Regions from separate parts of the Pseudochrobactrum algeriensis genome, predicted to be linked through region 2. Evidence: predicted binding sites of a transcription regulator. Region 2 holds the regulator's gene; each other region holds the start of a gene.
The links. Region 2 encodes PhoB, which activates phosphate uptake and scavenging genes when phosphate is short. Its sites were predicted from a motif close to TGTCATNNANCTGTCAT; they were not measured.

Region 1 (10,713 bases), 360 kb from region 2:
CAAGCTTCAGCATCAGCGCCCTCTATCAATTTCCCTGCGAAATTAGGCGCGTGATATGAAATGAAAATGTAAGTTAGATTACACTTCCATGAAAGTTCTGAATCAGATTTTTGACAAAAAAGCCGCCGGAAATTCCGGCGGCTCTGTTCTGCGATTGGATTCAGCAGCTTGGCTATCAGCCGCCGTGCTTTTCAAGAAAAGCTTCAATTTCAAGCTTGCGGAAATCATCCAGTGCATCACGCAGGCGCTGATGATCCCAGTCCCACCACGCCAGAGCTTCCAGACGCTCGACAATCGCATCGGAAAAACGCTGACGAATGAGTTTGGCAGGCACGCCGCCGACAATCGTATAAGGCGCCACATCTTTGGACACCACAGCACCAGAGCCGATGACCGCACCATTACCGATTTTAACACCGGGCAAAACGGTCACGCCATGCCCCAGCCATGTATCATGACCGATGGTCACTTCATGAGCGCGGCGCCATTCAAAGAAATCCGCTTCCTGCTCGGCATCCGGCCAGTAATCATTGGCGCGATAGGTAAAGTGATGCAGTGTTGCGCGCCACATCGGATGATTGGTGGCATTGATACGCACCGAAGCGGCAATATTCGCAAACTTACCGATCTTGGCGCACCAGACCATGCCGTCGCGCTCAATATAGGAATAGTCACCCATTTCCGTTTCAGAAATACGACAACGGGTACCAATTTCCGTATAGCGGCCAAATGTGCTGTCGGAAATTTCCGTATCCGGATGGATAAACGGCTGTTCTGACAATCTGGTCATGCATCTGCTCCCTGACGTACATAACCCGGAGCAAACTCGGTCACGTCGATGATGCGGTCAGCCACAGCCTCACGCACATCTTCATCATGGAAAATGCCAAGCATCGCCACGCCTTCTGTTTTTTTGCGACGGATCAACTCCATAACAACTTCACGGTTTTTGGCATCGAGCGAAGCGGTCGGCTCATCAAGCAACAACACCGGATGATCGGTGATGAAACCACGGGCAATATTCACACGCTGCTGCTCGCCACCGGAGAACGTGGCTGGCGGCAGATCCCACAGGCGCTGCGGCAGGTTGAGCATAGCCAGTAATTCACGGGCTTTGTCCTGCGCCTGCTCACGATCAACACCACGGGCAAACAACGGATCAGCCACCACATTCAGCGCGCTGACACGCGGCACAGTGCGCAAAAACTGGCTGACATAACCAATCGTATCACGGCGCACAGCCATAACCGTGCGCGGATCAGCCGAGGCAATATCAATCTGCTTACCGTGATGGCGCAGAATGATCTGGCCTTCGTCCACGGCATAATTGCCATAGACCATTTTCAGGATCGAACTTTTACCGGCACCGGACGGGCCACCGAGCACAGCACATTCACCGGCTTTCAGCGCAAAGAATACATTTGTCACCACCGGCAGCGCAATACCGCCCTGCAAATGCATGGTGAAGCTCTTTGCCACTTCCGAAACAATAAGAGGCATAGTCATGATTAAACCTGCAAAATCGAGGAAACGAGCAGCTGTGTATAAGGTGCCTGCGGATCATCCAGCACGCGGTCGGTCAGACCGGCTTCGATGATATGACCGTCTTTCATCACCATCATGCGGTGCGATAACAGACGCGCCACCGCCAGATCGTGGGTCACAACAATCGCAGCCAGACCGAGATCGGCCACCAGACCGCGCAACAGATCGAGCAAACGTGCCTGCACGGAAACGTCCAGACCACCGGTCGGCTCGTCCATGAAAATCAGGCGCGGTGCAGTCACCAGATTGCGGGCGATCTGCAAACGCTGACGCATACCGCCGGAGAATGCACGCGGCTGGTCATCAATACGGTCGGCGGAAATTTCCACACGGCCAAGCCAGTCCGTCGCTGTCTCGCGGATTTTACCGTAATGACGGTCACCGACAGCCATCAGACGCTCGCCGACATTGGCACCGGCGGAGACAGTCATACGCAAACCGTCAGAAGGGTTCTGATGCACAAAGCCCCAATCGGTACGCATCAGAAAGCGGCGCTCGGCCTCACTCATCCGGTACAGATCACGGAACTGGCCATCACGCATCCGATATTCAACAGCGCCGACTGAAGGCTGCAAGCGTGTAGCAAGACAGTTGAGCAGTGTCGTCTTACCGGAGCCGCTTTCACCGACAATCGCCAGCACTTCACCCGGATACAGCTCAAAGGACACATTGCTGCAACCAAGACGGTTGCCATAGAATTTCGACAATCCGTTTACACGCAGCAAAGGCGTATCATGATTTATATCGCTCATTGGGCTGCCTCCAGACCTGAGGACACTTGTCCGATATCTTTATTATTTGCAGAGAGATGGCCAACGTGACCATCGGCCTGTCGTGTTTCGCAATAATCGGTGTCGGAGCAAACAAACATGCTACCGCCCTTGTCATCCAGAACCACTTCATCGAGATAGACGCCCTTGGCACCGCACATGGCGCAAGGCTGAGCGAATTTCTGTACTTCAAACGGATGATCTTCGAAATCGAGACTCACGACTTTGGTGTATGGCGGCAGAGCGTAAATACGCTTCTCACGTCCTGCACCAAACAGCTGCAAAGCCGGTGACATATGCATTTTCGGATTGTCGAATTTCGGTGTCGGTGAAGGATCCATCACATAACGGTCTTCGACTTTCACCGGATAGGCATAAGTCGTGGCGATATGGCCGTGGCGGGCAATATCTTCATAGAGTTTGACATGCATCAGGCCGTATTCTTCCAGCGCATGCATTTTGCGGGTCTCTGTCTCGCGTGGTTCCAGAAAGCGCAGCGGCTCAGGGATCGGCACCTGATAGACAAGGATCTGGCCTTCTTTGAGCGGTGCTTCCGGAATACGGTGACGGGTCTGGATGATGGTTGCATCTTCCGTGCGGGTCGTCACTTTAACTTGTGCCGTCTTTTCAAAGAAGGCACGGATCGACACGGCATTGGTGGTATCATCCGCGCCCTGATCGATCACTTTCAGCGTATCGTCAGCGCCCAAAACCGCAGCGGTTACCTGCACACCACCGGTACCCCAGCCATAAGGCATCGGCATTTCGCGGCTCGCAAAAGGCACCTGATAACCCGGCACCGCAATGGCTTTAAGCAATGCGCGGCGGATCATCCGCTTGGTCTGCTCATCAAGATAAGCAAAATTATATTGCATCAGAACGCTCATTCTGCGGCTTCCTTCTGTGCATCATTGTGGCTGGCATATTCGGCACGCATACGACGGATAAGATCAAGCTCAGCCTGAAAATCCACATAATGCGGCAGTTTGAGATGTTCAACGAAACCGGTCGCCTGCACATTGTCGGAATGGGAAATCACAAATTCCTCATCCTGTGCCGGTGCGGTAATGTCTTCTTCAAATTCTTCGCTGCGCAATGCGCGATCACAGAGCGACATCGACATGGCCTTGCGTTCGCTTTGACCAAACACCAGACCATAACCACGGGTAAACTGCGGTGGACGTGTTGCAGAACCGGCAAACTGGTTGACCATCTGACACTCAGTCACCTGCACAGCGCCAAGCGATACCAGACCGCCAAGTTCCGGCACATCCAGCTCAACCTCGACTTCACCGATGCGGATTTCACCGACAAACGGATGCGTGCGGCCATAACCGCGCTGTGTGGAATAGCCCAGCGCCAGCAGGAAGCCTTCATCACCGCGTGCTAAAGCCTGCAAACGCAGATCGCGTTCCATCGGGAATGTCCAAGGCTCACGGGTCAGATCGCCCGGCACATGGCCTTCCGGCATTTCGCCATCCGGCTCGATCATACCATTGGCACCAAGAATATCGGTCACGCGCGGCATATCTTCGCCAACAGTCTCATCATCGCGCTGCACGCCTTGTGCCACCGGATGATCGCCAGCCATTTCAGGATCAAGCAGGCGATGGGTGTAATCAAAAGTCGGGCCCAGAAGCTGGCCGCCCGGCAGGTCTTTAAAGGTTGCGGAAATGCGGCGCTCGGTCAGCATCTGCGCTGTATCAAGCGGCTCGGAATAGCCGAAGCGCGGCAAGGTTGTACGATAGGCACGCACCAGAAAAATCGCTTCAATCAGATCACCGCGCGATTGGCGGATTGCCAGCGCTGCCAGCTCACGATCATAAAGCGCACCCTCGGCCATAGCACGGTCGACGGCCAGACCCAGCTGCTCCACAATCTGCTCCAGCTGCAATGCCGGTACTGAGCGGTCACCACGGCGGCGGTCACCCAGCAACTGATGTGCATTCTGAATAGCGGCTTCACCGCCTTTAACTGCAACATACATGGTTCAATTTCCGTTTTTTATGAGTTTGGTACTACGCGGCAGTGCGGCAACAGTTTTGGATGCTGCAAAAACCAGATCCACACCACGCGGGAACAAGGCAGTATTAGCCGCCCATTGTTCATTGAAACGTACCGGTAAAGCACTTGGTGCAAAGTCACGGACATGCTCAATACCAGGCCCCTGAAGCTGCAAAGTCTGCGCACCCTCGAAACCTTCTACCGCCATAACGATAGTGGCTGAGCGATCCGGATATTCCGATGTACCTTTGGCAAAAACATCCAGCGGCGGCATGTGGGCAACGTCGCTGACCAGCGCGAAATTCGCCTCACCAACTTCGGAAACCAGCTCAAAGCCAGTCTGAAATGCGAGCCATTCACGCACAGCGCTGCTTGCAGCCAAACGACTGTCGAGCCAAACCTTGGTGTCATGGTCGAACAATGCCTGCGCAATAGCACCGAGCTCCGGTGTCAGCGGCAATGGCGGCTGCGTTTCGGCAGTCAGCGGCTGGATCGTGCCCGGATTGGCCAAAGCATCCATCAATGCACGGAAGCAGGTCTGCGCATCATAAACGGCGTCAGTGAAACCACCTTCAAAAGCCTGATTATCAAAAGCCATTAGTCGTCTCCCCGAACCATGGTGAAGAAGTCCACTTTCGTTGCCGCCGCTTCACGGCGACGCTGTGTGGCACGGGCATCAAGACGCTGCGCAATTTTCTGCAACAGATCACGCTCAACGATCTCGCGGCTCTGCGGCGCCTGCCACAAAGCATCGGCAATCGCTGCCAGACGCGCTTTTTCATGATCGCGTCCCAGTGCATAGGAATGCCCAACCAGCCCCTCTGAGGAGCTTGACGACACACGCACAGTTGCACGGGTCACAGTCGTTTCGCCCAGATTGAACGGGGCACCGCCACCACCGATACGGCCACGCACCATCACCAGTCCGGTTTCAGGGCCGCGCAACACATCAACCTGCGGCTGCTCTGCTTGATTACTCCAGAAGGAAGCCAGCTCCTTCAATTCTGCCTTTGCCAGCAAAGCGGCGACCTTGCGCCGTTCGCCTTGCAGCTTTTCGGGTAAATTCTCGGTTTCATTCTTCATTTGACACACCGCTCTAAATTGTCTATTTATCTATACAACTAGACATTAATTATTGTCTTAAACACTCTTAGTGACAAGCACATGACAATCAGCGGAGCTGCGGCAAATTAAATGGCAGAGACAACAAAAATCGCCCGAAACAGCGGTGTGGCCGTCTGGCGTCAGATTGCCGATGAAATTCGCAGGGAAATTAAACACGGGCATTTCAAGCGCGGCGAGAAGCTGCCGCCGGAAATGACACTGGCTGCCCGCTTTGGCGTCAATCGCCATACGGTGCGCAGTGCGATTGCGGCTTTGACACAGGAAGGTGTGTTACGGGCAGAGCAAGGGCGTGGCACATTTATCGCCAATGCCAAACGCCTGACCTATCCCATCAGCAAGCGCACGCGCATGTCCACCAGTCTGGCCGAACAGATCACACAGCAGGAGCGGATCATCCTGTCGCACAGGGTTGAAAAGCCCTCAGCCGAAGTCGCCCATGCTTTGCAGCTTAGTGATGAAAATGCGCAAGTGCATTATTTTGAAACCCTGTCCATTGCTGATGGTCAGCCGGTTTCCATGTCTGACAGCTGGTTTGACCAACAGCGTTTTCCGCAATTTGATGAATTTTACAAGAGCAGCGGCTCAGTCACAAAAGCACTGAAGCAATCGGGCGTTGAGGATTATTTCCGCAAATCCACACTGATTTCCGCCCAGCACGCCAACGGACAGGATCTGCTGCACCTGAAGCTCACACCGGGGGCGATTGTGCTCACGGCGCAATCGGTCAATGTCGATACCAATGGCGTGCCGGTGGAATATTCAACAACTCGCTTTGCGGCTGATCGCATGGAGTTTTCTATCGAGAGCATGTCGCTCAATGAAGAATAAAAACTATTGCCTGCATTAAGTTTCTGTCGTTAGCTGCGGCCTGTTCACAATTCCAGTCACAGGATCAGCAGCATGGCATTTTATCTCGGTCTTGACCTCGGCACGTCCGGCCTCAAAGCACTGCTGATCGACGAGAAACAAAGCATTATCGCCTCTGCCCATGCAGAGCTCCATGTTTCCCGACCGCATCAAAGCTGGTCTGAGCAACAGCCACAAGACTGGATAAAGGCAGCAGAAGCAGCAATCACCCGGCTAAAAGCGGAACATGGCACTGCGCTTTCGAATGTGCGCGGCATCGGCCTTTCCGGCCAGATGCATGGCGCGGTTCTGCTGGATGCGCAGGATCAAGTGTTGCGCCCCGCCATTCTCTGGAATGATACACGCAGCCACGCCCAAGCTGCGCAACTGGATGCTGATCCGCAATTCCGCGCCTTGACCGGCAATATTGTCTTTCCGGGTTTTACCGCGCCGAAATTGCTTTGGGTGAAGGACAATGAACCGGAGATTTTTGCCCGCATTAAAAAGATCCTGCTGCCGAAAGATTATCTGCGTCTGTGGCTGACCGGAGAGCATGTCAGCGAAATGTCCGATGCGTCCGGCACATCATGGCTGGATGTGGCACAACGCAAATGGTCGACTGACCTGCTGGCAGCAACAGAGCTTGATGAAAGCCAGATGCCGCGCCTTGTCGAAGGCACGGATGTCTCCGGCACATTGCGCGCAGAGCTGTGTCAGCAATGGGGCATGGCATCAGGTGTAGTGGTTGCCGGTGGTGCCGGTGACAATGCGGCATCCGCCTGTGGTATCGGCACGGTGAAAGCCGGACAGGCTTTTGCCTCACTCGGCACATCCGGTGTGTTATTTGCCGCCAATGACAGTTTTCTACCGCGTCCTGACAGTGCCGTTCATGCGTTCTGCCATGCTCTGCCGCAGACATGGCACCAGATGGGCGTTATCCTCTCCGCGACCGATGCCCTGAACTGGTACAGCACCATTACCGGCCATGAAGCTGCGGCGCTAACGCAGGAACTCGGCGATGATCTGCAGGCTCCGTCAGAAGTGAGTTTTCTGCCTTATCTTTCCGGCGAGCGCACCCCGCATAATGACAGCCTGATCCGCGGCAGTTTCACAGGGATCAGCCATAGCGACAATCGTGTGGCACTCACTCAAGCCGTGCTTGAAGGTGTGGCTTTTGCCTTCCGTAACAATCTGGAAGCTCTGGCAAAAGCCGGCACACAGCTTGAAAGTGTTATGGCTATCGGCGGCGGCTCACGCTCGACCTATTGGCTGAAAGCACTGGCTACCGCTCTGAATATGCCGGTTCATCTGCCTGCCGACGGTGATTTCGGCGCGGCTTTCGGGGCTGCACGTCTTGGACTGATTGCTGCTGAAAATGCTGATGCTCTGGCTATTTGCACCAGCCCGCAGATTATCAAAACCATTGAGCCGGATAAAAAACTCCATGCGGCTTATGAAACAGCCTATCAACGCTATACCGCGCTGTATCAGGCTTTAAAGCCGGTTATCCGTGTCTTGTAAACACAAACGAAGAATATGACTGCGGCAACCACACTCAGCCCCAGCGCATAGCTCGGGAAAACCAGCGCTGAGCCACTGTGCAGCAATGCCATGCCCTCTGTAAGCGCTGTGATCACCGCATAATAAAACAGGCCAAGCAAAGCGCCTGCCGTGCCCAAAGCATCGTGATAGTGCTGCAAGACGCCATGCAAACAGGCGGTTGTCAGAAGGGTAAATCCGGCAAACAACAGTACGGAAAAACCGGTAAACAACACAAGATAAAGCTGTCCCATTGTCAGCAGGCTCACGACCAGCAAACCGGCAGCGGCACAAGCCAACAGCAGAATACCAGCCATCATCACCGTCTGACTTGTATAGCCTGCCGTATTCAAACGGCGCATTGCCATACCACCCCAGATACTGCCGGACACGACCAGCATACAAAGCGTCCCATAGGTAACGGGCGACAAGCCCTGCATATTGATCAGCAGAAACGGTGCTTCCGCATAGAAGCTGAAAATAATCCCGTTACCGATACCGATCAGCAAACCAGTGCCGATCACCTGCCCATCGCGCAGCATCCGTGCCCAAATCTGCATCAGGGATGATTTATGGTTCTGCTTCACCAGAGTTTCAGGAAAAGCTGCACAGACCAGCACCAGAGAGACAGCACCGAGCACCAGTAACACCATGAAAGCGGTACGCCAGTCACCGAGCGTGACACTCAGCCCCCCGATAAACGGCCCCGCCGCCGCAGAAACAGGAATGAGCATACCGATTGTTGTGAAAACAACCACGCGGCGCTCACCGCTGAATGCCTCTCGGCAGACAGACTGAATCACCACCGAGCAACTGGCCGCGCCGAAAGCCTGAATGAAACGTCCGCTATTAAGCACCCATAACGAGGATGCAGAAAGACAGATCAGGCAACCCAGTAGATACAGTGCCAGTGTGATGATCATGGTTTTACGTCGCCCGATGTGATCGGACACCTGCCCCCAGCATAAAACGCCAAGCGCAAAACCGGCAAAAAAGATGCTCAGTGTTGTTTGCGCTGTCGATGCGGAAATATTCAGACCCTGCGCCATATCGGTCAGAGAGGGCGTGTAAATTGTTTCACCGATTTGCGGCAGTGTAACCAGCAGCGCCAGAAGCAGCAAAGCCGGTGTTTTACGGAGTGTTTCCGTTTGCGCAGCCAATGTGGTCATGGCGCATTCCTTTCTTTATCCAGAATTTGCGCCAGTCCTTAAAACAATCTAATAAGTAACATAAGCCTTGTTAAAATTACGATTTCATAACTTAAAGTTACGAATAGATGTCGCCAAATTTTCGCGCTTCACCACAGCAGATGCAAGTTTTTCTGGATATTGCCGAGGCTGGCAGCATTGCTGCGGCGGCCAAAAAACTTGGGCTCACCGCTCCTGCCGTCAGCAAACAACTGACAATGCTAGAGAACCAGCTGGAACTGGGGCTGATTGAACGCACCACACGGCGCATGCAGCTGACACCGGCAGGCCGGATTTTCAAAGATTATGCGGCCGAGACTTTGCGCCTTCTGAGCGAGCGTGAAAGCCGTTATCTTTCGGAAATGCGCGGTGAGCCATCCGGTACTTTGCGTGTTGTCGCTGCAAGACCGCTGGCCGCGCAATTTTTGCTGCCGCACTTACACGAATTTACCAGCCGCTTTCCGCATATTACCCTTGATCTGGAACTGGCAGAGCGCTTTCCGGATATTGAACAGGAGAATATCGACCTGATTTTCGGCATGACCATGCAAGGCAATGCCGGGCTGATCCAGCGCTCCATCGGCAAGACTGCCTATTGGCTCTGTGCCGCACCGTCCTACTTGGAGCGCCATGGTCACCCGCAACAACCGGATGATCTGAGCGAACATTATCTGATTGCCCATACGATGCGCCGCCACCCGAACAGGCTGATATTCAGGGATCATCAGGACGTGGCAATGCGCACAGTTCTGCGCCTCAATGATACATCGGCCATGCGGCAGGCTGCCTACCAAGGTACGGGCATTGTTTCTCTGCATCATTATATGGTTGAGGATATGATCAGCTCCGGCGAGTTGATCCGCCTGCTGCCGGATTATGAATTACCAGCGGTACCGGTGCATCTGTTTTACCGGAAAAGCGGGCGCATTCTGCCAGCTCTGCGACACTTCATTGATTTCGCCGTTAAGATTTGCCGAATTCAGTTATAAGTTTTGGAACGGCATCAACCAGTTGCCGCGTCGGCTCGGTCTGCGGGTTTTGCAGTACCTCATCCGGCACACCCTGCTCAACAATCTCGCCCTCATGCAACACCAGCATCCGGTCACAAAAAGCCCGTACCAGTGCCAGATCATGCGATATAAACAGATAGGCAATGCCATTATCGCGCTGTAAATCGGCCAGCAGATTAAGGATTTTCGCACGCACTGATATGTCCAAAGCCGATACGGGTTCATCCAACACAATCAGGTCAGGCTTGCACAACAGTGCGCGGGCAATCGCCACACGCTGACGCTGACCACCGGAGAGTTCACGCGGGTAGCGGTCAGCCATATCCGCTGTCAGACCAACCCGTTGCAAGACTTCAGCAATTTGCTGGTTCGTATGCTGCTGACTGCCATGCAGAACCAGCGGCACCTGTAAGATCTGGCTGATCGTATGGCGCGGGTTAAAAGCCGCCAAAGGGTCCTGAAACACCATCTGGAATTGAGCACGCTTCTCCCGCAGCGCACTGCCCTGAAGGACTGTCATATCCGTGCCGTTGAGAATAATCTTGCCGCTATCCGGTTCGTTCAGCCGCATAATCAGTCGTGCCAAAGTACTTTTACCAGAGCCGGAACGCCCGACCAGCGCCAGTGTCTCACCGGCATGAAGTGTCAGGTTGATATTTTTCAAACCTTTTGACGAATCTTTGCCAA
Region 2 (10,713 bases):
AATGAAGCAGAACGTGCTTTTGTAGAGCGGACATCGGGTGCGATTATTGTGCTCCTCCTGTTCCTCGCTGTGATGAATATTGCCGCAATCATTCTGCGCCGCCGTTTTGAGCGCAGATGGTAATCGGGACGGAGTTGCGATCATGAACCTGATGAATGATTATACTTTAGAGAAAACACTCGGAGAAAAGATGAACGCCTTGCCAAAAAAAATCAAAATGCGCGGGGACAAGGTCAAAGTTTTCTACGGTGAAAAACAGGCTTTGCACGGCGTTGATCTGGATATTGAAGAAAACAGCGTAACCGCGCTGATCGGCCCGTCCGGTTGCGGTAAGTCGACTTTCCTGCGCTCGCTCAACCGTATGAATGACACGATTGAAGGTTGCCGCGTTGAAGGTCTTATCACGCTCGATGGCGAGGATATTTACGATCCGAAAATCGACGTGGTGGAACTGCGTGCCCGTGTCGGCATGGTGTTCCAGAAGCCAAATCCGTTTCCGAAATCGATCTATGAGAATGTTTCTTACGGCCCGCGCATTCATGGTCTGGCGCGCAGCCGTGCGGATCTCGATGTCATCGTTGAGAAGAGCCTGCGTGGCGCCAGCCTCTGGGAAGAAGTGAAAGATCGCCTCAATGATGCAGGCACAGGTCTTTCCGGCGGTCAGCAGCAGCGTCTTTGCATTGCCCGCGCAATTGCGGTGAGCCCTGAAGTTATTCTGATGGATGAGCCTTGTTCGGCGCTTGACCCGATTGCAACCGCGAAAGTGGAAGAGCTGATTGACGAGTTGCGCCGTGACTATACGATTGTCATCGTGACCCACTCAATGCAGCAGGCTGCGCGTATTTCGCAGACCACAGCCATGTTCCATCTGGGCAATCTGGTAGAGGTCGGTGACACGGATATGATGTTCACCACGCCGAAAGAAAAACGTACGCAGGATTATATTACCGGTCGTTTCGGCTGATCGAGCTTACGCGTAAAAACAAACAAGATAGAGCATTTTCTATGAGGCAATATAAGCCGGAAATGCTCTGGAGTTTTACAGACTGCTTTGGCAGTGCCACAGGATAAGGAAATTTCCATGCCGTCACAGCATACGGTTACGTCCTATGATGAAGAACTGAAGTTTCTCGCCCGTAAAATCGCCGAAATGGGCGGTCATGCGGAGCGTATGGTGGAACAGTCCATCAAGGCGATTGTTACTGCCGATAATGCGCTGGCACAGCGGGTCATTTCCGAGGATCTGATCCTTGATGCAGGCGAACGTGAAATTGATGACAAGGCGATTATGATTATCGCCAAGCGTCAGCCGATGGCTGTGGATCTGCGCGAAATTATCGGCGCGATCCGTATCTCAGCGGATCTGGAACGCGTTGGCGATATGGGCAAAAACATTGCCAAGCGTGTTGTTGCCGTTTCGGAAACACGTCAGTCGGTGAAGCTTTATCGCGGTCTAGAAACACTGGCAGAGCTTGCCCGCACCCAGCTAAAAGATGTGCTGGACGCCTATGCAACGCGTTCTGTGACCCAGATCAATATTGTCCGCGACCGCGATGATGAAATTGATGCGATGTACACATCGCTGTTCCGCGAACTTCTGACTTATATGATGGAAGATCCGCGCAATATTACGGCCTGTACGCATCTTCTGTTCTGCGCCAAGAATATTGAGCGTATCGGCGATCATGCCACCAATATTGCCGAGACGGTCTATTATATTGTCACCGGTAATCAGATGCCGCCGGATCGTCCGAAAGATGATCTGAGCCATGACGTCGTTCTCGACGAATTGCATAAAAACTAAGCTGCTCTAACCGGCAGCCGATATGCAGGGCATTCAGCCCTGCCTGTCAGAATAAACGTCATGCATTCCGGCTGTGCCGGAATGCAAATGCCCCCTTATGTCTAAACGAATAGTGGATACGCAATGTCACACACGCCAAGAATAGCGGTTGTTGAAGACGAAGAAGCCATCAGCGAATTGCTGCGCTATAATCTTGAGGCTGAAGGCTATCAGGTCGATACGATCCTGCGTGGCGATGAAGCCGAAATTTATTTACGCGAAAACGTCCCTGATCTTTTGGTTCTCGACTGGATGCTGCCTGGTGTTTCCGGCATCGAACTTTGCCGCCGTCTGCGTCAGCGTGCAGAGACAGAGCGTCTGCCGATTATCATGCTGACAGCACGCGGTGAGGAATCCGAGCGTGTGCGCGGTCTGGCCGTTGGCGCGGATGATTATGTTGTCAAACCATTCTCCACACCGGAACTGCTGGCACGTATCAAGGCGATGCTGCGCCGCGCCAATCCGAGTGTGCTTTCCCATGTGCTGAAAGTCGGCGAGATTGTTCTCGACCGTCAGCAGCACCGCGTTTACCGCAAGGAACGCGAAATCAAACTCGGGCCGACAGAGTTTCGTCTGCTTGAATATTTTATGATGGCACCGGGGCGTGTTTTCTCGCGCACGCAATTGCTGGATGGTATCTGGGGGCGGGATATTTACGTCGATGACCGCACGGTGGATGTGCATATCGGCCGTCTGCGCAAGGCGATCAATACCGGTCGTGAAGTGGATCCGATTCGCACCGTTCGCGGTGCCGGTTATGCTTTCGGCTGATAACCTGCCGGATATTTGTGAAAAATACTGAACCGGTGTGAAGAAAATTCACGCCGGTTTTTATATTTCTGATTCTGCGGAAAGCCGTGTCTGCAAAGGCTATAGCGTCATAAAAGCAAATTGCCTTCACAAAATATCAGTTATTTGTAACGCGCTGTAATGAATTATGACTAACGCAACAGGGCGGTCAATTGCATGATGCGCCCGTGTCTGAGGCGCTATCAGGTTGTGAAATAAGGCAATATCGTACCGGAATTGCTGCAAAGCCATAATCCGGCAAGCTGCTTCATTTCACTAGGTTAGTGAAGTCTTTACGTAATCTTGCGTATTTTAGTAATCACTCAAAAGAATGCGTTAACAGAGCGTTAACTAATAAGGCGCATTTTCTTGGGGTAAATTTTAACCGGTTGTCGCTAACCGGAACACGAATATAAATCGGGCCTTGCGCCTTTATTTAGCCCTAATAGCCCCCGAATTTCCCGGGGCTCGCGCACAGGATCTCTGTGTGACCCGGGTGTACGGGAAATTATTGATAAGGATGAACCGTTGAAACGCTCTTATTTAGCGAAAACACTGTTTATCGGTGCTCTGGTTGCCACGCCGTTTATCCTTGCTGGCTGCACCACGACTTCGACCGGTTCCAAATCTGCCAAGGCTGCACAGTCTGCCAAGGAATCCGGTGTGACCGTCCGTAATGGCAAAAAGACCTACACATACACTTCCAGAGACCGCGAATGCCTTGAGCGCGCAATGTTCTTTGAATCTGCCCGCTCCAGTCGTGATGGCCTTGTTGCAGTCGGCACGGTGGTGATGAATCGTCTGGTCTCGGAAAAATATCCGGAAACCATTTGCGGCGTTGTCGGACAGAAAAACCAGTTTGCACCGGGCGTTATGACCCGTGCCATGAATTCCAAAGCTTTGCCGGATGTAAAAGAAGCGGCGGATTCCGTGCTGAAAGGCGAACGCCATCCGAAGCTGAAGAATGCAATGTTCTTCCATACGGCCGGCCTGAAATTCCCGTATAGAAATATGCATTATGTGTTGGTTGCCGGTGGCAATTCTTTCTACGAAAAGCGCCGCAGAGACGGTACGCTGGAATCGCCGCTGCCTGAAACCCCGTATAATCTGGCGGCTGCCTATGAACCAAGAAACCAGTCCATGCCGGATAGCATTTATGATGTAACGGATACGGCTAAGGCCGGTAAAGGTGACCGTCTGCCTGTCGTTGCTCCGGTGATGGTGGCATCTGCCGGACAGGATGTGCAGGCTGCACAACCGGCTGCAGCGGAAGTACCGGTGCAGCTTGCCTATCATGCACCGGCTGTAAATACGCCGGTTCCGGCGCAGCTGCCGTTTGAAACCAAACCGGTTGCAGCCTCCGCAACGCAGAATACTTTTGCAGCAGGTGCGGAAGATATGAACAAGCAAAAAGTTGATGCGATCGGCGCATTGTTGCTGACGCAGGATCGCCCTGAACCGGCAAGCTGATCCCGTATCTTGTTATCAACTGAAATGAAAAAGCCCGCGCGAAGCGGGCTTTTATTTATGGAGATGAAGATCAGCGCGGCACCACCACCGGCTGGTAAATAACCATCGGTGTGGAGAATTGCGGCCGTTCATTCTGCCATGCGCGGATATCGGCGCGACGGTCGAGATGGATTTGCAGCAGGCAATTGGCCATGGCTTCAGACTTGGGTTTAAAACCATAGCTCAGACAGTTTTTCTCATCCTCAGCACGCTGCTGTTCCGGTGTAAGTGTCGTGCAGCCTGCCAGCGCTATCGCAAACAGTCCTGCAACAAGACTCAGCTTCTGAAATGATCGCGCATTATTGGAGTTTCGGTTCATGGATTTGTTCCGATAAATATGACTTCATATGGCATATTAACGCTGTTCCGCATCGGTGGCTACAGCGACAATATAAAATCCTGACAGAGCACTAGCTTGCAGGCTCTTGCAGGAGTATCTGTGATGATCAATGAAAATAAGCGGAGTATGTGATGTCAGATTTCAGCCAAAACAATCACACGGATGCAATCATCGATCCGGTTAAACTGGATAAGCTGGCAGAGGTTGCGGTTAAAGTCGGTCTGCAATTGCGTAAAGGGCAGGATCTGGTCATTACCGCGCCGGTTATCGCATTGCCGCTGGTGCGTCGCATTGCGGAACATGCCTATAAAGCCGGAGCAGGACTGGTAACACCGTTTTTCTCCGATGAAGATATGGCGCTGTCGCGTTTCCAATATGCGCCGGATGAGAGCTTCGACCACGCCAGTGACTGGCTTTATCAGGGCATGGCCAAAGCCTATGCAGGCGGTGCAGCGCGCCTTGCAATCACCGGCGATAATCCGATGCTGCTTTCCGCACAGGATGCAGGAAAAGTTGCCCGCGCCAATAAAGCGCTGTCGATGGCCTATCAGCCTGCGCTGGAAAAAATTGCCGGTTTCGACATTAACTGGAATATCGTCTCCTATCCGAACCCGTCATGGGCAAAGTTGGTGTTTCCGGATGATGCGCCGGATGTGGCGACACATAAACTGGCCGAAGCAATTTTCGCCGCATCGCGTGTGAATAATGCTGATCCTGTAGCCGCATGGGCAGACCATAATGCGCAATTGCGCAAACGTACCAAAATCCTCAATGAGCGTAATTTCCGCGCTTTGCATTTCACCGGACCGGATACGGATCTGACTGTTGGTCTGGCTGATGGCCATGAATGGCATGGTGGCTCATCGACCGCTAAAAACGGCATCACCTGTAATCCGAATATTCCGACGGAAGAGGTCTTCACAACGCCGCATGCTCTGCGCGTGGAAGGGACTGTTTCCAGCACCAAACCGCTGTCACATCAGGGCACGATCATTGATGATATCCGCGTGCGTTTTGAAGGCGGCCGGATTGTTGAGGCCAAAGCCAGCAAGGGCGAATCCGTGCTGAAGAAGGTACTGGATACGGATGAAGGCGCCCGTCGTCTGGGTGAAGTGGCTCTGGTGCCGCATTCCTCACCGATTTCGCAGAGCGGCTTGCTGTTCTATAATACGCTGTTTGATGAAAATGCTGCCAGCCATATTGCGCTTGGTCAGTGCTATTCCAAATGTTTCATCAATGGTGCTGATCTCACGCCGGAACAGATTGCGGCGCAGGGCGGCAATAAGAGCTTTATCCATATTGACTGGATGATCGGTTCCAATCAGATCGACGTGGACGGCATTGCACAGGATGGTACATCTGTGCCTGTGATGCGCAAAGGCGAATGGGTTGCCTGATAGTATCTGAATTCCCGATACTTTCATAACAATAGCCGCCGCTTTTTTTAACAAGCGGCGGCTATTGTTGTTTTTGAAACTATTTCGGGAATTGCAGCTTGCCGGAGCGATAATCCGGTTTATCGTAAGCGGGCTGATAATTGTGTCGGAAGGGGCTGCATCATGAAGAGACCGCTGCGCATGAGCTTATATAGTCTGGCTCTGTTGCTGATTATCGCGGCAGGTGTGGGCTTTGTTTTCCGTAAGCAAATTCATGAATATTATGCGGTCTATCAATATGCCAATACATTCAAGCCCGATGTGATTGATGAAAATTTCCGCTCACTTTATAAAATCTACCCGTCTATCCGTGTAGAACATAGCGGCGAAGCCAGCCCCTTGCCGCAGAATGAAAGATCTTTGCCTGAAACCTATCTTTATCAGGGAGAGACAAAACGGGTTGCTGACTGGCTGGAACGCACGCAGACAACCGGTTTCATCGTGCTGAAAGACGGTGCTGTTGCCTATGAACGCTATGAGCGGGGCAATACGGCTGCAACGCAGGCAATCGCCATGTCGATGTCGAAATCCACGATTTCCTTTCTGATTGGCAATGCTGTGCGGGATGGTCTGATCGATATAAATCAGACTGTGGATCATTATGCACCGCAACTGGCTGAGGGCGGCTACAAAGGGGTGACCGTCAAGAACGCACTGCAAATGTCATCAGGGATCGGCTTTAACGAGGATTATGGCGATCTTTCATCCGATATTGTGCGCTACATTATCCAGATTCTGACCGGCTCGGTGAAAGATTTCACTGCTCATCTGCAGAAAGTGCGGGAGCAGGGCACAGTCAATATTTATGTTTCCGCCGATACGCAGGTGCTGTCTATGGTGCTGGAAGGCGCAACCGGCAAACCGATGACCGATTATTTCAGGGAAAAATTATGGTCGCGTCTGGGCGCAGAGGCTGATGCCTATTGGCTGGCGGATGCAAAGGGTGATGCAGTCTCGGCAGGCGGGTTGAATGCGGTGTTGCGTGATTATGCGCGTTTCGGCCTGCTTTATATGAATGAAGGGCGAAATTTCAAAGGTGAGCAACTGGTGCCGACTGAATGGGTACATGCTTCCGTTACACCGGATGCGCCGCATCTTATGCCGGGCAGGGATGATCCTGAGCAAGGCAAGCCGCTGGGCTATGGCTATCAGTGGTGATACCGGGGAAACCGCAGGGGGATTTTGTCGCTGTCGGTATTTACGGGCAGTTTATCTACGTCAATCCTGAGCGCAAAGTGGTGATTGCCAAAACTTCCGCCTATGCGGATTACAACAAGGATGGTCAGAAAATGAAAGACGAGAGCATTATTGTTTTTCAGGCCATTGCTGACGCTCTTTAAATCATCACCAATTTAAATCACCGCCTGTCCCGGGACAGGCGGTGTTTCGGAAATCTGTTCTGATTATTCCTGAATATGCGCTTCAAGGAACCACAGGGATTTGTCGAGGCTGCGGGATGCAGCGGTGAAAATATCCGCACTGTCATCGTCGCCTGCTTCCGCGGCATCTTTGATGGACTGGCGCACCAGATTGGCAACAGCGCCGTAATGATCGATCAGCGCATGAAGATGGTCTTTGATGGCGTAAATATCTTCCGGATATGGCTTGAGAATGCTCGCCTCAGTCACGGTCTGACTTGTGCCAAGCGCAGTGCCGCCAAGCTGAACGGCGCGTTCTGCAATTGCATCCGAATGTTCATCAAGATCGGTGCGGAATGTATCCAGCATTTCATGAACAGCAATGAACTGAATGCCTTTGAGGTTCCAGTGTGCCTGCTTGGTCATCAGCGCAAGATCAAGGATCGCAGCCAGATTTTTGTTCAGCAGGGCAATGACCGTGGTTTTGGCATTGGTCGGCAGATTGTTTTTTGTCGGATGATTTTTCAGTTTGGATGCAGACATAGTGATTTCCTTTATGAAGGGACAAATTTTCGTTTGCCTGAGGGGCTGCCGGGAGGTGGCAGCACAAGAAACCGGAAGCAGCAGATACTGCTATAAACCTAACGTATCAAAGATAGGATTGTTCCCAGTGATTTAAAGAGTTTAAGCAGATTTTTGTGTATCATTTTGTATAGATATCGGTGTTGCCCTATTGAGCTGACAAGGCAGAATTCTTACGCAACCTGACTGCCTGTACTTGCCGATAACCGAATTCTGTTTTAGGTCGTAAGCCATGACTATACTTGCTCTCGACACCGCAGGCAGTTTATGTGCTGCCGCCCTTTATGACCCGCAGACGCAGCAGCTTCTTGCTGAGGTCAGCCATGATATCGGCAAAGGCCATGCGGAATTGCTGCTGGATTATGTTGCGCAGTGTTTTGAGATTGCAAAAATCTCCCGCAATGAGATCAGCCGTATCGCGGTCAATATCGGCCCTGGTTCATTTACCGGCGTGCGTGTCGGTGTTTCTGCGGCACGTGGCTTCGGGCTGGCATTATCCTGTCCGGTGATCGGTGTGAGCGGTTTTGAAGCGCTGTGCCATGAAATACAGACCAAAGCACCGGCACAGCCTGTGCTGATTGCCCTGTCTGCCTATCGCGGTGATATTTATGCGCAGGGTTTTGATGCGCAGGGACAAGCTTCAACCACACCTTTGGCCGGTAATGAGGCAGAGCTGTTGCCGGTTTTGCAGCAACTTGGTGATGATTATGCACTGGCGGGTAGTGGCGCAGAGCAATTACAGACAGCAGAGGGCAGCGAGCGCCGGATCATCACTGCATCCGCCCATGCATCCATCGGTACTTTTGCGCGTCTTGCGGCACAGCGTGAGGCAGGCATGCCCCCTGAGCCGCTTTATATGCGCGGGCCGGATGTAAAACCTCAGACCGGATTTGCACTGCCCCGCCGCCAGTCGGATCAGGAGCGCGGATGATCGGTCTTCCTTTTTCGCGCCAGAGTTTTGCTTATGAAGCGCTGATACAGGCACATTGCGCTGAGCTTGCGGATCTCCATGCACCGGCTTTCCACCATGCATGGAGCGAGGAAGATTTTGCAGGCATGCTCTCGCAAGGCAATATTTTCGGTTTTATTGCCCGTCCTGTGGGAAAGCCAAAACAGGCTGCCGGTTTTGTACTGGCGCGTCTGGTTGCCGGTGAGGCGGAAATTCTGACGATTGCAGTGTCATCAGCTTTTCAGCGTCGTGGCATAGGACGGGATCTGATGGAAGCTGTTTTGCGCCATTTGCATCATGAGCGGGCGGAAAGTCTGTTCCTTGAGGTGGATGAGAGCAATGTGGCAGCGCAGGCGCTTTACCGGCGCCTCGGATTTATTCAGGTCGGGCAGCGGCCTGCATATTATGAAACCGGTCACGGGCGCAGCAATGCGCTGGTTTTGCGCCGGCAATTTCCGGAAGCGATGAGCGTATCATGATCGGTGCCATACGCATTGCGGTCATACTCGGCTTGTTTGTCAGTCTGGTTATTTCGCTGGTGCCGTTTCAATATCTGTTTGTCAAAGCGCGTTTGGGTTGGCAGCAATCGCTGCCGCGTTTTTTCCATCGGATTGCTGCATGGTTGCTGGGATTTCGCGTGAAGGTAAAGGGCGAGATCGTGCAGGATCGCCCGTTACTGCTGGTCGCCAATCATGTGTCATGGAGCGATATTGTCGTTTTATCCTCCGTTGCCAATGTCTGTTTCATCGCCAAATCCGAAGTGCGAAAATGGCCGGTTTTCGGCACTTTTGCGGTTTTGCAGCGCACTGTCTTTGTTGAGCGTGAGAAAAAAGGCCGGACTGCACAGCAGGCCTCGGATATTGCCCTCCGTCTGGCTGGCGGTGATGCGATGGTTCTGTTTCCGGAAGGTACAACATCGGATGGTAACCGTGTGCTGCCGTTTAAAACATCATTATTCGGCGCAGCCCATGCGGCCATCCGTGAGGCAGGTGAGGAGCAGGTGATCGTGCAGCCGGTTTCCATCGCCTATACGGGAGTTCACGGAATGCCGATGGGGCGTTTTCACCGTCCGATTGCCTCATGGCCGGGCGACGTGCAGCTGATGCCGCATCTCAAAGGTATTCTCAAAGAAGGCGCGATTGATGTTGAGATCCGCTTTGGTGAGCCGATGCGTGTGTCTGCAGATACCAGCCGCAAAGAATTGGCACGCATCATGGAAGAGCGCGTGACCACAATGCTGCAGAGCTCACTGATGGGGCGCGAAATCACCCCGTCAGCGGAAGATCAGTAAAATTCCGGATTTATTTTAAGCAGGTGTGTCAGTCTTTACGACGTAAGCGCACAATCACATCGACATTAACGATTTCCATGCCTTCCGGAGCTTTCGGCAGGTTGCTGACGACAGGCTGGCCGGTTTCACCATCAGGAATATCGAAGACAATATTTTCGCCTTCGACAAAAAAGTGATGGTGGTCGGAAATATTGGTGTCGAAATAGGTTTTCGATCCCTCGACCGAAATAATCCGCAGCATACCGGCTTCAGTAAACTGGTGCAGCGTATTATATACGGTGGCAAGAGAAACCGGCACGGAAGCAAAAACAGCTTCTTCATGCAGTTCTTCTGCGGAAAGATGGCGATCACCATGGGCGTAAATCAGGCTGGCAAGCGCAACCCGCTGACGCGTCGGTCTGAGACCGGCGATCCGAAGGCGCTCCTCAATCGAAGCGTTGCTGGCATGGGAGGAATGAATATTCATCACTGACCTGTCAGAAGCTTGAAACAAATTGGTTCAAAATTAATGCTTGAGGGCTGTTGCCCATCCTGTCACAAGATTGATATATGCGCTGAACGAATGACTGGCAATAGCTATTCCTGTATATCTTGACAGGCAAATAGTTTCTTGCAG
Region 3 (10,713 bases), 510 kb from region 2:
TACACCGGGCTGGTCTGAGGGCTATGGTCTGTTCACCAAAGGTGAGGCACCGATGGTGCTGTCCTATACGACTTCTGCCGCCTATCACATGATCTCGGATAAAACCGAGCGCTATAAAGCAGTGACTTTTGAGGAAGGTAATTATCTCCAGATTGAACTGGCCGGCCAGACGATAAACGGTGCTAAAAACCCGCGCGCTGCAGAGTTTCTGAAATTCATGACCACAGCCGGTTTTCAGGATGTTATCCCGCAGACCAACTGGATGTATCCTGCCTATGACACTTCTGCGCCGCTCGATGCGGCTTTTGATGCTCTGCCAAAACCGGATAAGAGCTTGCTGATTGCTTCTGAAACCGTTGCACAAAACCGCAAAGCATGGGTTGATGAGTGGCTGAAAGCTATGAGCCGCTAAGGCACAACTGTTTCTGAGCTCAACATGACTGCTTCCGCCGCAACGTGCGGCGGGGCATTTACGGAGAATTATGCAGGCCTTCCGTTTTAAAACTGTCTCAGGCTTTATCGCGCTGATGCTGCTGCTGGTTCTGACCGGCGGCGCTTTGCTGTCACTTGGTATTCAGGGGCTGCAATCCGATAGCGATGCACTTGCAGCTTTTGACAGTTATTTGTGGAATATTACGCGTTTTACGCTGCTGCAGGCGCTGTTGTCAGTTCTGCTTTCAGTGCTGTTTGCACTGCCGGTAGCCCGTGCACTCCATGCCAATACGGCATTTCGCGGCCGCAAATTACTGCTGCGCTTTTTCGCTGTGCCTTTGACTTTGCCGTCCTTGGTCGCCGTCTTCGGCATTACCAGTATTTACGGGCGCAATGGCTTTATCGCGCAGGGCAGTACGGCTTTAGGTCTGCCGCTGATACCGGATATTTACGGGCTGACCGGTATTTTGCTGGCGCATGTGTTTTTTAATATGCCGCTTGCTGTACGTTTGCTGCTGGCCAGTCTCGAATCCATTCCGCAAGATTACTGGAAACTCTCAGCGCAATTGGGTATGGGCAGTTTTGCCCGTTTCCGGCTGATCGAATGGCCGGTGATCGCCCGAAACCTGAGTGGTATTGCAGGGCTGATCTTCATGCTCTGCGCCAGTTCCTTCACCATCGTGCTGACCTTGGGCGGAGGCCCCCGCGCAACCACGCTGGAGGTCGCTATCTATCAGGCACTGCATTTCGATTTTGATCTGGCGCGTGCTGTTGCCCTCACGCTTACCCAGCTGCTGCTGACTATTGGCGTTTTATGCCTGCTGCGTCTGACCGGCAAGCCGACAGAAGAGGGGCTGTCGCTGGTCACGACCAACCGTGATTATATTCACCACGGCAGATGGTCGAAAATCTCATCAGGTATCATTATCCTCATTGCCACCTTGTTCATTGCTTTGCCTGTTTTGGGGATGGTTCTGTCCGGTCTGGGTTCTGATCTGTGGCGTTTGCTGAATGAAACCGTGGTGCAGCAGGCAATTATCACCTCGCTTTTGCTGGCTTTTGGCGCAGCCAGTCTTTGTGTCGTGTTGTCGCTTACGCTGGTCACCGCACGCGAATTTAGCGCCGCACAAAATCTGAAATCGCCGCACCGGCTGCGCAGCTTTTTCACCACCGCGCTCGACAGCGGTTCCAGTCTGGTGCTGATCATTCCGCCGATTGTCATCGGTGCAGGTTGGTTCATATTGCTGCGCCAGTTCACCGATGTGTTCACGCTCGCGCCTTTCATGGTCATTGCGGTGAATGGTGTTATGGCTATGCCTTTCGCGGTGCGCTTGCTGCGCCCTGCATGGGACAGTGCAGCGGCACAGAATAACCGGCTCTGCACGTCGCTCGGTATCAACGGGCTCAACCGTCTGCGTCTGATCGACTGGCCGGTCATCCGCCGTCCGCTTATCCTGAGCTTTATCTTTGCCATGGCACTGTCTATGGGCGATCTCGGCACGATTGCTCTTTTCGGCAGCGATGCGGTGCAAACCTTGCCTTATCTTCTGCTGCAGCGCATGGGCAGCTATCGTACCAGTGACGCGGCAGGCCTTGCCCTGATCCTTGCCGCTATCTGCTTTGCACTGATGCTTATCACTGATAAAACCGGCAGCCGGATCAATTCAGGCAAATCTACTGAGCGGAATGCCTCATGACACGACATAATGCTGCAATTACTCTCGACAATGTTCGTTTCTCCTTTGGGGTGACAGACATGCTGTTTAACCTGCATTTAAAGGCCGGTGAAACCGGTGTGATTGTGGGGCCGAGCGGTTCAGGCAAGTCGACACTGCTCAATCTGGTTGCCGGTTTTGAAACGCCGCTATCCGGCCGCATCCTGATCGGTGACGAGGAAATCAACAGCGAAGCCCCCGCCGGCCGGCCGGTTACGATGGTGTTTCAGGAGAATAATCTGTTCGCGCATCTTGATGTGCGCGCCAATGTCAGCCTTGGCCGGTCACCTGCGCTGAAGCTGAGTGAAGCGGATCATCTTGCGGTGCAGAATGCCATTGATCGTGTGGAGCTGACAGGCAAAGAAAACCGCAAACCGGAAGCGCTTTCCGGTGGCGAGAGGCAGCGTGTTGCGATTGCCCGCGCATTGGTGCGTGATAAGCCTGTTTTGCTGCTGGACGAGGCTTTTGCTTCTCTCGGCCCCGCCTTGCGACAGCAAATGCTGGATCTGATCCGTGAATTGCAACAGGAAACCGGTATTACCATTCTGATGGTGACGCATACGCCGGAAGATGCACTGCGTTTCGATTCAACGCTGTTTTTTCTCAAAGACGGGCAAATCAGAGAGCAGGGTGATGCAGCCATGATGCTCTCGCCCTCCGGCCCTCAGCCCGTGCGTGACTATATGGGCACGTCAGAGCATAAAACATCCTGATTACAATATGATAATCAGATTATCATAGCGAATGACGTGATATTGACACAAAGCATGCGCAGTTAAATGCTCGACTTGAGCCGCCGCCTATGCGGCTGTTCAAGCAATCCGGTGCGGATGCATTACGATCATTTAATGCGACCGGCTCTGGTTAAACAGAGAACCAGCCTATATCTACTAATGATGCAATAGCTGACAATTTGTGAAATACCGCAAAAATCATTTCACTTCTATTCAGAAGAGCATTGTTTATATTGCGGGCAATTCGCTTGCAGACGAGCAGACAGAATCGCTGAACAGGCCGTGCAACCGGCACCGCCAAATCAGCTTTGAAGTAAACGGGGACACGACACTGGATATGCTTTTAAGGGCAGCACGGTTTTCCGCAGCGGAAAAGCCCTCTATTTCTCCAGTTTTCAAACGATCAGCCGCTATTGGTCTGGTCGCGCTTTTATCTGCCTGCCGTACTGTAGATTTCAGTGATCCCGATGTGATTGGCCCGTCGTCCAATCCGGTTACGGTTGCCAATGTCAGCAAGAATGACAAGCTGGCACAGCTTGGCGCGCAGCAGCATCCGCGTATTCTCGCCACCTATGGCGGGGAATATAAAGATGCCAAGCTTGAGCGCATGGTTGCAAAGATCGTCGGCAATCTCACAACGGTTTCTGATAATCCTGACCAGACATACCGTATTACAATTCTCAACAGCCCGAATATCAATGCTTTTGCGCTGCCCGGCGGTTATCTCTATGTGACCCGCGGCTTGCTGGCGCTTGCCAATGATTCATCTGAAGTTGCTGCTGTAATCGCGCATGAGATGGGGCATGTCACGGCCAATCACGGTATTCTGCGACAGGCAAAAGAAGCGGAATCGGTGCTTGCCAAACGCGTTGCCTCCGAGGTGCTGCATGATGATGCGGCCGGTCGTGAGGCGGCAATCCGCAGCAAGCTGCGTCTTGCCCAGTTCTCGCGTAATCAGGAATTACAGGCCGATGCAATCGGCATTAAAATGATCGGCGCTGCGGGTTATGACCCGTTTGCCTCGGCACGTTTTCTGCAGTCGATGGAAGCCTATACGGGGTTCCGCTCTGTCTCCGGTGCGACCGATGCCAGCCTCGACTTTCTGGCCAGCCATCCGGCCACGCCACAGCGCGTTGATCTGGCCATCGGCCATGCACGCCGCATCGGTGCACCGGGTGTCGGCACCACTGACCGCCCTTCATTCCTGAACGGTATTGACGGCCTGCTCTATGGTGACACGCCGCAAGAAGGTTTTGTACGTGAGCGCACTTTTATTCACCCGAAACTCGGTGTGACTTTCAGTGTTCCGCAGGGCTTTACGATTGATAATTCAGCCAGTGCCGTTATGGCCAGCGGTCCGGGTGAACTGGCTATCCGTTTTGACGGTGCAGCGCTGCCGCAGGGCGGCGATCTTGCAGCCTATTTGCGCAGCGGATGGGTGACAGGTCTTGATGAGCAGTCTGTGCAGACAACCACCATCAATGGTTTGCCTGCAGCCACTGCGCGTGCCAGTGCCGACAAATGGCAGTTTGAAATTGTTGTCATTGCTTCCGGTCAGAAAGTTTATCGCTTCCTCATCGCCGCGCCGAAAAACAGCAGTGCTTTGAGTGCCACGACACAGGCGACCACACAAAGCTTCCGCGTGCTGACACCGGCCGAGCAGGCTGCAGCGAAACCGCTGCGCATCCGTGTGATCAGTGTGAAAGCCGGAGATACGCTGGGCTCACTGGCCAACCGGATGCAGGGAACTGATCGCAAGCTTGATCTCTTCCGCCTTCTGAATGCGCTGCCGAGCGGCGGTACGGTTTCTGCGGGCGACCGTGTGAAAATCATCAGCGAATAAGCAAAAAGCCCGCTTTAAAGCGGGCTTTTTTAATGCGGGTTCAGAGGGCGGTATCGCTGTCAGCTTCAGTGAGCTTCAGCATTTCATCCTGCGCTTCTTTCATCATCGGATAAACACTCAAAGCCTGTTCATAGAGCCGGAGAGCACCTTTGCGATTTCCGGTTTCGCGCAGCAAAGTTGCATAATTGATGAGAACATCAAAATTGCGCGGCTCTAAAATCATTGCCTGTCTGATGTCATTGAGGGCAGGAGCCAGCTCGTTGCGGCGCAGATGCAAGCGGGCGCGCAATTGCCAGACCGTTGCATTGTCAGGGCGCTGTGCCATCACCTCGTCAATATAATCCTGCGCCTCGGCCTCGCGGGACTGGTTGAGGGCGGTTTCAGCCCAGCGCAGCATCAGATCCAGACTATCGCTGCCGGTGCGCACAAAGCTCTGGCGCAGGCGGCTGGCAATAGCATGGGACTTCTCCGGTGTGGATGCCTTGCGCAAATCCGTGAACAGTTGCTCCTGTTCCTTCCGGCGAGTTTCTGTGAGCGGCCCTGCCATTTCCACATCGGGATTTTTCGGTTTTTCCTTGGCTTTTACCGCCGTGTTGTTGATTGGTGCCGGTTTCGGGGTTTCAGGTATGGTCACGGCAGGCGGCATTGGCTGCGGCTCTGTTTTGCCGGTAGCACTGATATCTTCTGCCGCAACAAAGCCCGCAGCGCCTGTTATCATCAGGACTGATATCAGAGAAACGGTGAGGGAGCTGCGTGTCTTGGTCATAGTGCTATCATAAAGCAGAAACCGGCTGATTAAAGGCATAAAAACAGCGCCGGTAAATTAATACCGGCGCTGTTAAAATTCTCTACAACTTACTGTCTGAAACAACTCTCAGAGCTGTCTCACTCAGCTCATTAACCCCAAGATTAACCTTGGCGGGCTTTAAAGCGAGGAGCAGTTTTGTTGATGATGTATACGCGGCCCTTACGACGAACCAGCTGGCAGTCACGATGACGGCCTTTGAGCGCTTTAAGCGAATTCTTGATCTTCATGTTACTCACCAATGTGTTTGGCCCGAATTGGGCATATTCCTGGAACGTGTCTCATTTCATTAGAAACGCTGCGCTCGTTCCAGCTCTTTGTTTCTATACATGCCTTGTTCCCAAAACCGTTTCCCGTATTTGGGAGCATGTTTCAGAGCGAGCCAAAGAGCACGTTTGAATGGTTGAGGTGAAATAGTCAATGAATGGGTCAATTGTCAACCATTGATGCGCACGGAACCCGCAAAACGGTGTTATTTTCCGTTTTTAATGCGTGTGACATGCCCCATTTTGCGTCCCTCACGTGCTTCGGCCTTGCCATAGAGATGCAGTACCGCATCCGATTCTGCCAGAATCGCCGGAACTTTGAGTACATCATCACCGATCAGGTTTTCCATAACGCAGTCACTGTGACGTCGCGGATCACCGAGCGGCAGGCCGGCCACGGCACGGATATGCTGCTCAAACTGCGAAACAGCACAGGCCGCTTCTGTCCAGTGACCGGAATTATGGACACGCGGTGCAAATTCATTGGCAACGACAGAACCATCCGGCAGAACGAAAAATTCAAAGCCGAGCACACCAACATAATCCAGCGCATGAAGCAGCTTCTGTGCGGCCTCGGTGCAGGCGGCTGCGGTTTCAGAGCTGATTGATGCCGGTATGGTTGAGGTATCGAGAATGCCGTTTTTGTGAACATTTTCTGCAATGTCATAAAGGCGGACATTGCCTGCCTTGTCGCGTGCGGCGATGACAGAAACCTCACGGGTAAATTCCACAAAGCCTTCAAGAATTGCCGGTGCATTTTTAATGGCAGCAATGGCTTCCGCCGCGGCGTCATTATCGAGGCTGTTCAGGCGCACCTGACCTTTGCCGTCATAGCCGAAACGGCGGGTTTTCAGAATGCCGCGCTCGTTCAGCGCGCCAAGCGCTGCGACCAGATCCTGCACATCGTCAACCACACGCCATGGTGCGGTGGCAATGCCGCTCTCATTGAGAAACTGTTTCTCGGCAACGCGATCCTGAGAAATTTCCAGAGCCAGCGGTGGCGGGGAGACAATGTTTTTTGTTGCCAGAAACTGTGCGGCTTCTACCGGCACATTTTCAAATTCATAGGTGATGACATCGCAGGCTTCAGCCAGTTCCAGCAAGGCGGCGCGATCATCATAGGCAGCTACGATCTGGTGATTGGCGACCTGTGCGGCAGGGCAATCCGCCTGCGGTTCCAGAATAATGGTTTTGAAACTCAGGCGCGCTGCCGCCATGGCCAGCATGCGGCCAAGCTGACCGCCGCCGATAATCCCGATTGTTGATCCTGCTTGCAGCATGGCTCAGTCCTCATCTTTCGGGGCGGCAGCCACGGCATCGGTCTGGGCTTTGCGATAGGCATCCAGACGGTCTGCCAGCGGCTTGTCATGCAGTGCGAGAACCGCAGCGGCAAGCAGTGCAGCATTGGTGGCACCGGCATTGCCGATGGCTACTGTGCCGACAGGAATACCCGCAGGCATCTGGACGATGGAAAGCAGCGAGTCCTGACCCGACAGTGCTTTGGACTGTACCGGCACACCAAAGACCGGCAGCGGCGTCATGGATGCAACCATACCCGGCAGATGGGCAGCACCGCCTGCACCGGCGATAATCACATGAAAGCCCTGATCGCGTGCCGTTTTGGCAAATTCAACCATGCGATCCGGCGTGCGGTGCGCAGAAATAATACGGGCATCATAAGCAACCCCCAGCGTATCCAGTACCTGCGCCGCATTGCGCATGGTTGGCCAGTCGGACTGGCTGCCCATAATGATGGCGACTTTCGGGGAAGTTGGAGTGTTATCTGCCATGAAATGTCCTGTCAGGTGCTGGATTTAAAAAATAAAAAATCGGTCAGGCTTCGTAAAAGTCTGCCGGTCTTTTATTTGCTGTGAGAATGTAAAGTGGTCGAGTCGGTTTTGGTGCCGAACTCAGGCAATAATATCCGGAATGATTTTATCTTCCAGCTTGCTCAGCTGATCCTTGATCGCGAGTTTTTTCTTTTTCATGCGCTGAATGCTGAGCTGGTTACAGCCGGTCTGCATCATCGCATTAATGGCAAGATCAAAATCCGTGTGTTCCTGGCGCAACCGTGCAACGGAGAGGCGAATTTCGGCTTGTTCCTGATCGGCCATGGCATATTCCATCTGATCTTGTCTTCACAGCGAGAACAGAACCGCAGACATCTGTATTTATCGCTCACCAATATGGGTTGCGATTTTCACAGAAGCACCGCAGGTCAGTATAATCCGCCCTTTTTCAGCTTTGCCGTAGCACAAATTTGGCAAAGTTGAAATGTGCCAAATATGAATTCGACATTAATCAAATCTCATGCAAGACTGTCATTGTTTTGTCATAGTCTGGTTCGAGGCTGGGAACTGTCACAAGCAGGTTCCTGCAGACCGAACGGGTCTTGGAGCCTGATCCGCTGACAAAATGAGAGTGACGCGTAAATATAAAGGAGAAGCAATAATGGCACTTGAATCCCATCTTGCCTCACTGGAAAAGAAGCATGATGCACTGGAAAAGGAAATTTCCGACGCCGCAGCATTGCCAGCTACTGATACGCTGACGATCGCCGATCTTAAACGCAAAAAGCTGTATCTGAAGGAACAGATAGAAAAGCTTAGGACACAAGTCACCCGACATTAATTACGCTAAACTGTAAAGCACAGTTTCAGACAGAACCGCCGGATGGGCAGGCTCTGAAAGATGAGGTGCAGGCCGGATATCAGGCCCGCACCGGATTTATTTCCTTATGCTGATGAGCGTGATTATCAGTGAAAGCAGTGCAAGTCCTGCTGCCGTCAGCAAGGTGACAGTAAAGGCAAATCCGACGGATTTTGCAGCTGCATGAACAAGCTCTTCCTGTCCCAGTGCGGTAATAAATATTGTGGCCATGACAGATGCGCCGGTCATCAGTCCCAGATTGCGCGACAGGCCCAGCAATCCGGACAAGATACCGCGCTGGTCTTCCGGTGCTGCAAGCATGATGGCTGTATTATTGGCGGCTAGAAATAGCTGAAAACACGGTGTCAGCATTATCAGCGATAAAATATATCCGGCAGTTCCGAACCTGACGGGCAGTAAGGCCATGCAGATGAGAGCAATGCTCATGACAGCCAGCCCGTAAGCCAGCGCGCGTCTTATACCAAACCGGTCTGTAATGCGTCCGGCAGGAATACCGGCCAGCGCTGCAACAACAGGGCCGACAGCGACAACCAGTCCTGTTGTCGCTTCCCCAAGCAGCAGGCCGAATGACAAGAAGAATGGCCCGACCACCAGCATCGCCATCATCACTGAGCTGATGAGCAGGTTGGTTATCAGCGAGGCGCTGATAACAGGATTGCGCAAGAGTGACAGAGGCACCAGCGGCGAAGAAGACCGGATTTCAACACCCGCAAAAATTATCAGGGCAACCAGAACCGCCGGAATGGTGACAGCCATATCCCAGCTCAGCCCGTTTTTATTTCCAGTCGTTATCACTGCATTGAGAAACAGCACAATAGCCAGTAAGGCCGCGCCTGACAGATCCAGCGAGCGGCTGGTTTTATGATTTGGTGGTGATGCCGGTATCGCTTTGATAGCCGGTACCAGTAAGACAAAACCGGATATTGCCAGCAGGATAAAGGCGGAGCGCCAGCCAAAGACAGCAATCAGGATGCCTCCGAGTGCAGGGCCGAGCGCAGTTCCGATTGCTGACATGGAACCGAGAAGCCCCATGGCGGAGCCTGTCTGTTCGCCGGAAACCATGCCTCTTATGATTGAGACCGGTAATGCCATGAGAATGGCGCCGCCTATGCCCTGTATCGCTCTGGCTGCAATGAGCAGTGTGAGATTTGGTGCTGCGGCGCAAAGCAGCGAACTGATTGTAAAGATTATCAGTCCGGTCAGCAGGATAAAACGATGGCCGAACAGGTCGGCACAACGCCCCGCCAGTACAATCACTATTGTGACGGACAACAGGTAAATCAGCACAATCCACTGAACAGCAGACACAGGAGCATCCAGTGTTCTGCTGAGCGCCGGTAATGCGACAGCGGTGATGCTCACGGCCATGGAGGCAAGCAGCATGGAACCTGAAAGAGCAAGGATTGCTAGGCGAGGGGAAGTATCAGAGAGGGCGAAACGCACAACTGTTCCTCTTGTGGCTTGTTTGAGTCGCTGTTACATTGCCACTTCAAGTCAACTTGAGGTCAAGTATGAAACTTCTGGATATAGGTGTGCTGGCGGAGAAGAGCGGAGTGTCACCTTCCGCACTCCGTTATTATGAGGAGATCGGGCTGATTGAATCCTTCAGCCGCCATGGTTTGCGCCGTCAATATGCACCGGAGGTACTGCAGCAACTGGCTTTGATTTCGCTGGGGAAGATAGCGGGTTTTCCGCTGTCCGAGATGAAAGGCATGTTTGGCAAAGACGGCTCGGCTGATCTGCCGCGGCAGGCGCTACATCAGCGGGCAGACCAGCTGGATTTGCAGGTCCGCCAGCTGACAACACTCAGCAAAGCTTTGCGGCATGTAGCTGAATGCCCTGCAGAAACCCATACGGAATGTCCAAAATTCCGCAGGCTGATGCAGGCAGCACTTCATGCGCGTAAATAGCTATATTGGGTATAAGAGCTAACTATCCGTGCGTCAGTTCTCTGATTTTGCCGGTTCCGGTACAGGGGCGGATTTGTCTTCCTGTGCAGCCTCAGAGCGCGGATCAAGCAGCACACTTTCCTGTGTGGCAGGGCGTTCCGCAGCCATGCTCTGGAACTGCTCTTTTTCGGAAGGTAGCGGCGAGGCGCGTTTACGCGAGCGCAGAATAGCATAACCGGCAATGGCAATATGCGAGACCGCTGTCACCAGAAACAGGCCGGAAGGCCATAAATTATTCATCGATTCCGCAGCAATCAGCGGCCCGAGCATGGTGCCGAAACCATAAAGCAGCAGCAAAC

Region 1: the regulator PhoB is predicted to act here: its motif matches at 5,473-5,489, upstream of phnF (phosphonate metabolism transcriptional regulator PhnF).
Region 3: the regulator PhoB is predicted to act here: its motif matches at 8,115-8,131, upstream of KHQ09_RS15320 (YdcH family protein).

The regions. Positions count from the first base shown of each region.
Region 1 is NZ_CP075361.1:299,067-309,779, reverse strand. Features, by position in the region: gene phnC (phosphonate ABC transporter ATP-binding protein) at 1-13, opposite strand, end outside; gene KHQ09_RS03535 (LbetaH domain-containing protein) at 176-790, opposite strand; gene phnL (phosphonate C-P lyase system protein PhnL) at 787-1,506, opposite strand; gene phnK (phosphonate C-P lyase system protein PhnK) at 1,509-2,297, opposite strand; gene KHQ09_RS03520 (alpha-D-ribose 1-methylphosphonate 5-phosphate C-P-lyase PhnJ) at 2,294-3,202, opposite strand; gene KHQ09_RS03515 (carbon-phosphorus lyase complex subunit) at 3,199-4,302, opposite strand; gene phnH (phosphonate C-P lyase system protein PhnH) at 4,306-4,917, opposite strand; gene phnG (phosphonate C-P lyase system protein PhnG) at 4,917-5,402, opposite strand; gene phnF (phosphonate metabolism transcriptional regulator PhnF) at 5,514-6,272, shown strand; gene xylB (xylulokinase) at 6,345-7,811, shown strand; gene KHQ09_RS03490 (multidrug effflux MFS transporter) at 7,778-8,998, opposite strand; gene KHQ09_RS03485 (LysR family transcriptional regulator) at 9,106-10,005, shown strand; gene KHQ09_RS03480 (ABC transporter ATP-binding protein) at 9,980-10,713, opposite strand, start outside.
Region 2 is NZ_CP075361.1:3,379,834-3,390,546, forward strand. Features, by position in the region: gene pstA (phosphate ABC transporter permease PstA) at 1-123, shown strand, start outside; gene pstB (phosphate ABC transporter ATP-binding protein PstB) at 191-964, shown strand; gene phoU (phosphate signaling complex protein PhoU) at 1,082-1,804, shown strand; gene phoB (phosphate regulon transcriptional regulator PhoB) at 1,928-2,614, shown strand; gene KHQ09_RS17790 (cell wall hydrolase) at 3,161-4,102, shown strand; gene KHQ09_RS17795 (hypothetical protein) at 4,173-4,460, opposite strand; gene KHQ09_RS17800 (aminopeptidase) at 4,613-5,878, shown strand; partial or broken gene KHQ09_RS17805 (serine hydrolase domain-containing protein) at 6,041-7,257, shown strand; gene dps (DNA starvation/stationary phase protection protein Dps) at 7,321-7,818, opposite strand; gene tsaB (tRNA (adenosine(37)-N6)-threonylcarbamoyltransferase complex dimerization subunit type 1 TsaB) at 8,090-8,788, shown strand; gene rimI (ribosomal protein S18-alanine N-acetyltransferase) at 8,785-9,285, shown strand; gene olsA (lyso-ornithine lipid O-acyltransferase) at 9,282-10,097, shown strand; gene irrA (iron response transcriptional regulator IrrA) at 10,126-10,563, opposite strand.
Region 3 is NZ_CP075361.1:2,866,511-2,877,223, reverse strand. Features, by position in the region: gene thiB (thiamine ABC transporter substrate binding subunit) at 1-412, shown strand, start outside; gene thiP (thiamine/thiamine pyrophosphate ABC transporter permease) at 483-2,129, shown strand; gene KHQ09_RS15355 (thiamine ABC transporter ATP-binding protein) at 2,126-2,860, shown strand; gene KHQ09_RS15350 (M48 family metalloprotease) at 3,219-4,724, shown strand; gene KHQ09_RS15345 (tetratricopeptide repeat protein) at 4,765-5,490, opposite strand; gene ykgO (type B 50S ribosomal protein L36) at 5,634-5,759, opposite strand; gene KHQ09_RS15335 (5-(carboxyamino)imidazole ribonucleotide synthase) at 6,002-7,075, opposite strand; gene purE (5-(carboxyamino)imidazole ribonucleotide mutase) at 7,079-7,585, opposite strand; gene KHQ09_RS15325 (YdcH family protein) at 7,706-7,909, opposite strand; gene KHQ09_RS15320 (YdcH family protein) at 8,244-8,426, shown strand; gene KHQ09_RS15315 (MFS transporter) at 8,523-9,908, opposite strand; gene KHQ09_RS15310 (helix-turn-helix domain-containing protein) at 9,977-10,375, shown strand; gene KHQ09_RS15305 (MFS transporter) at 10,409-10,713, opposite strand, start outside.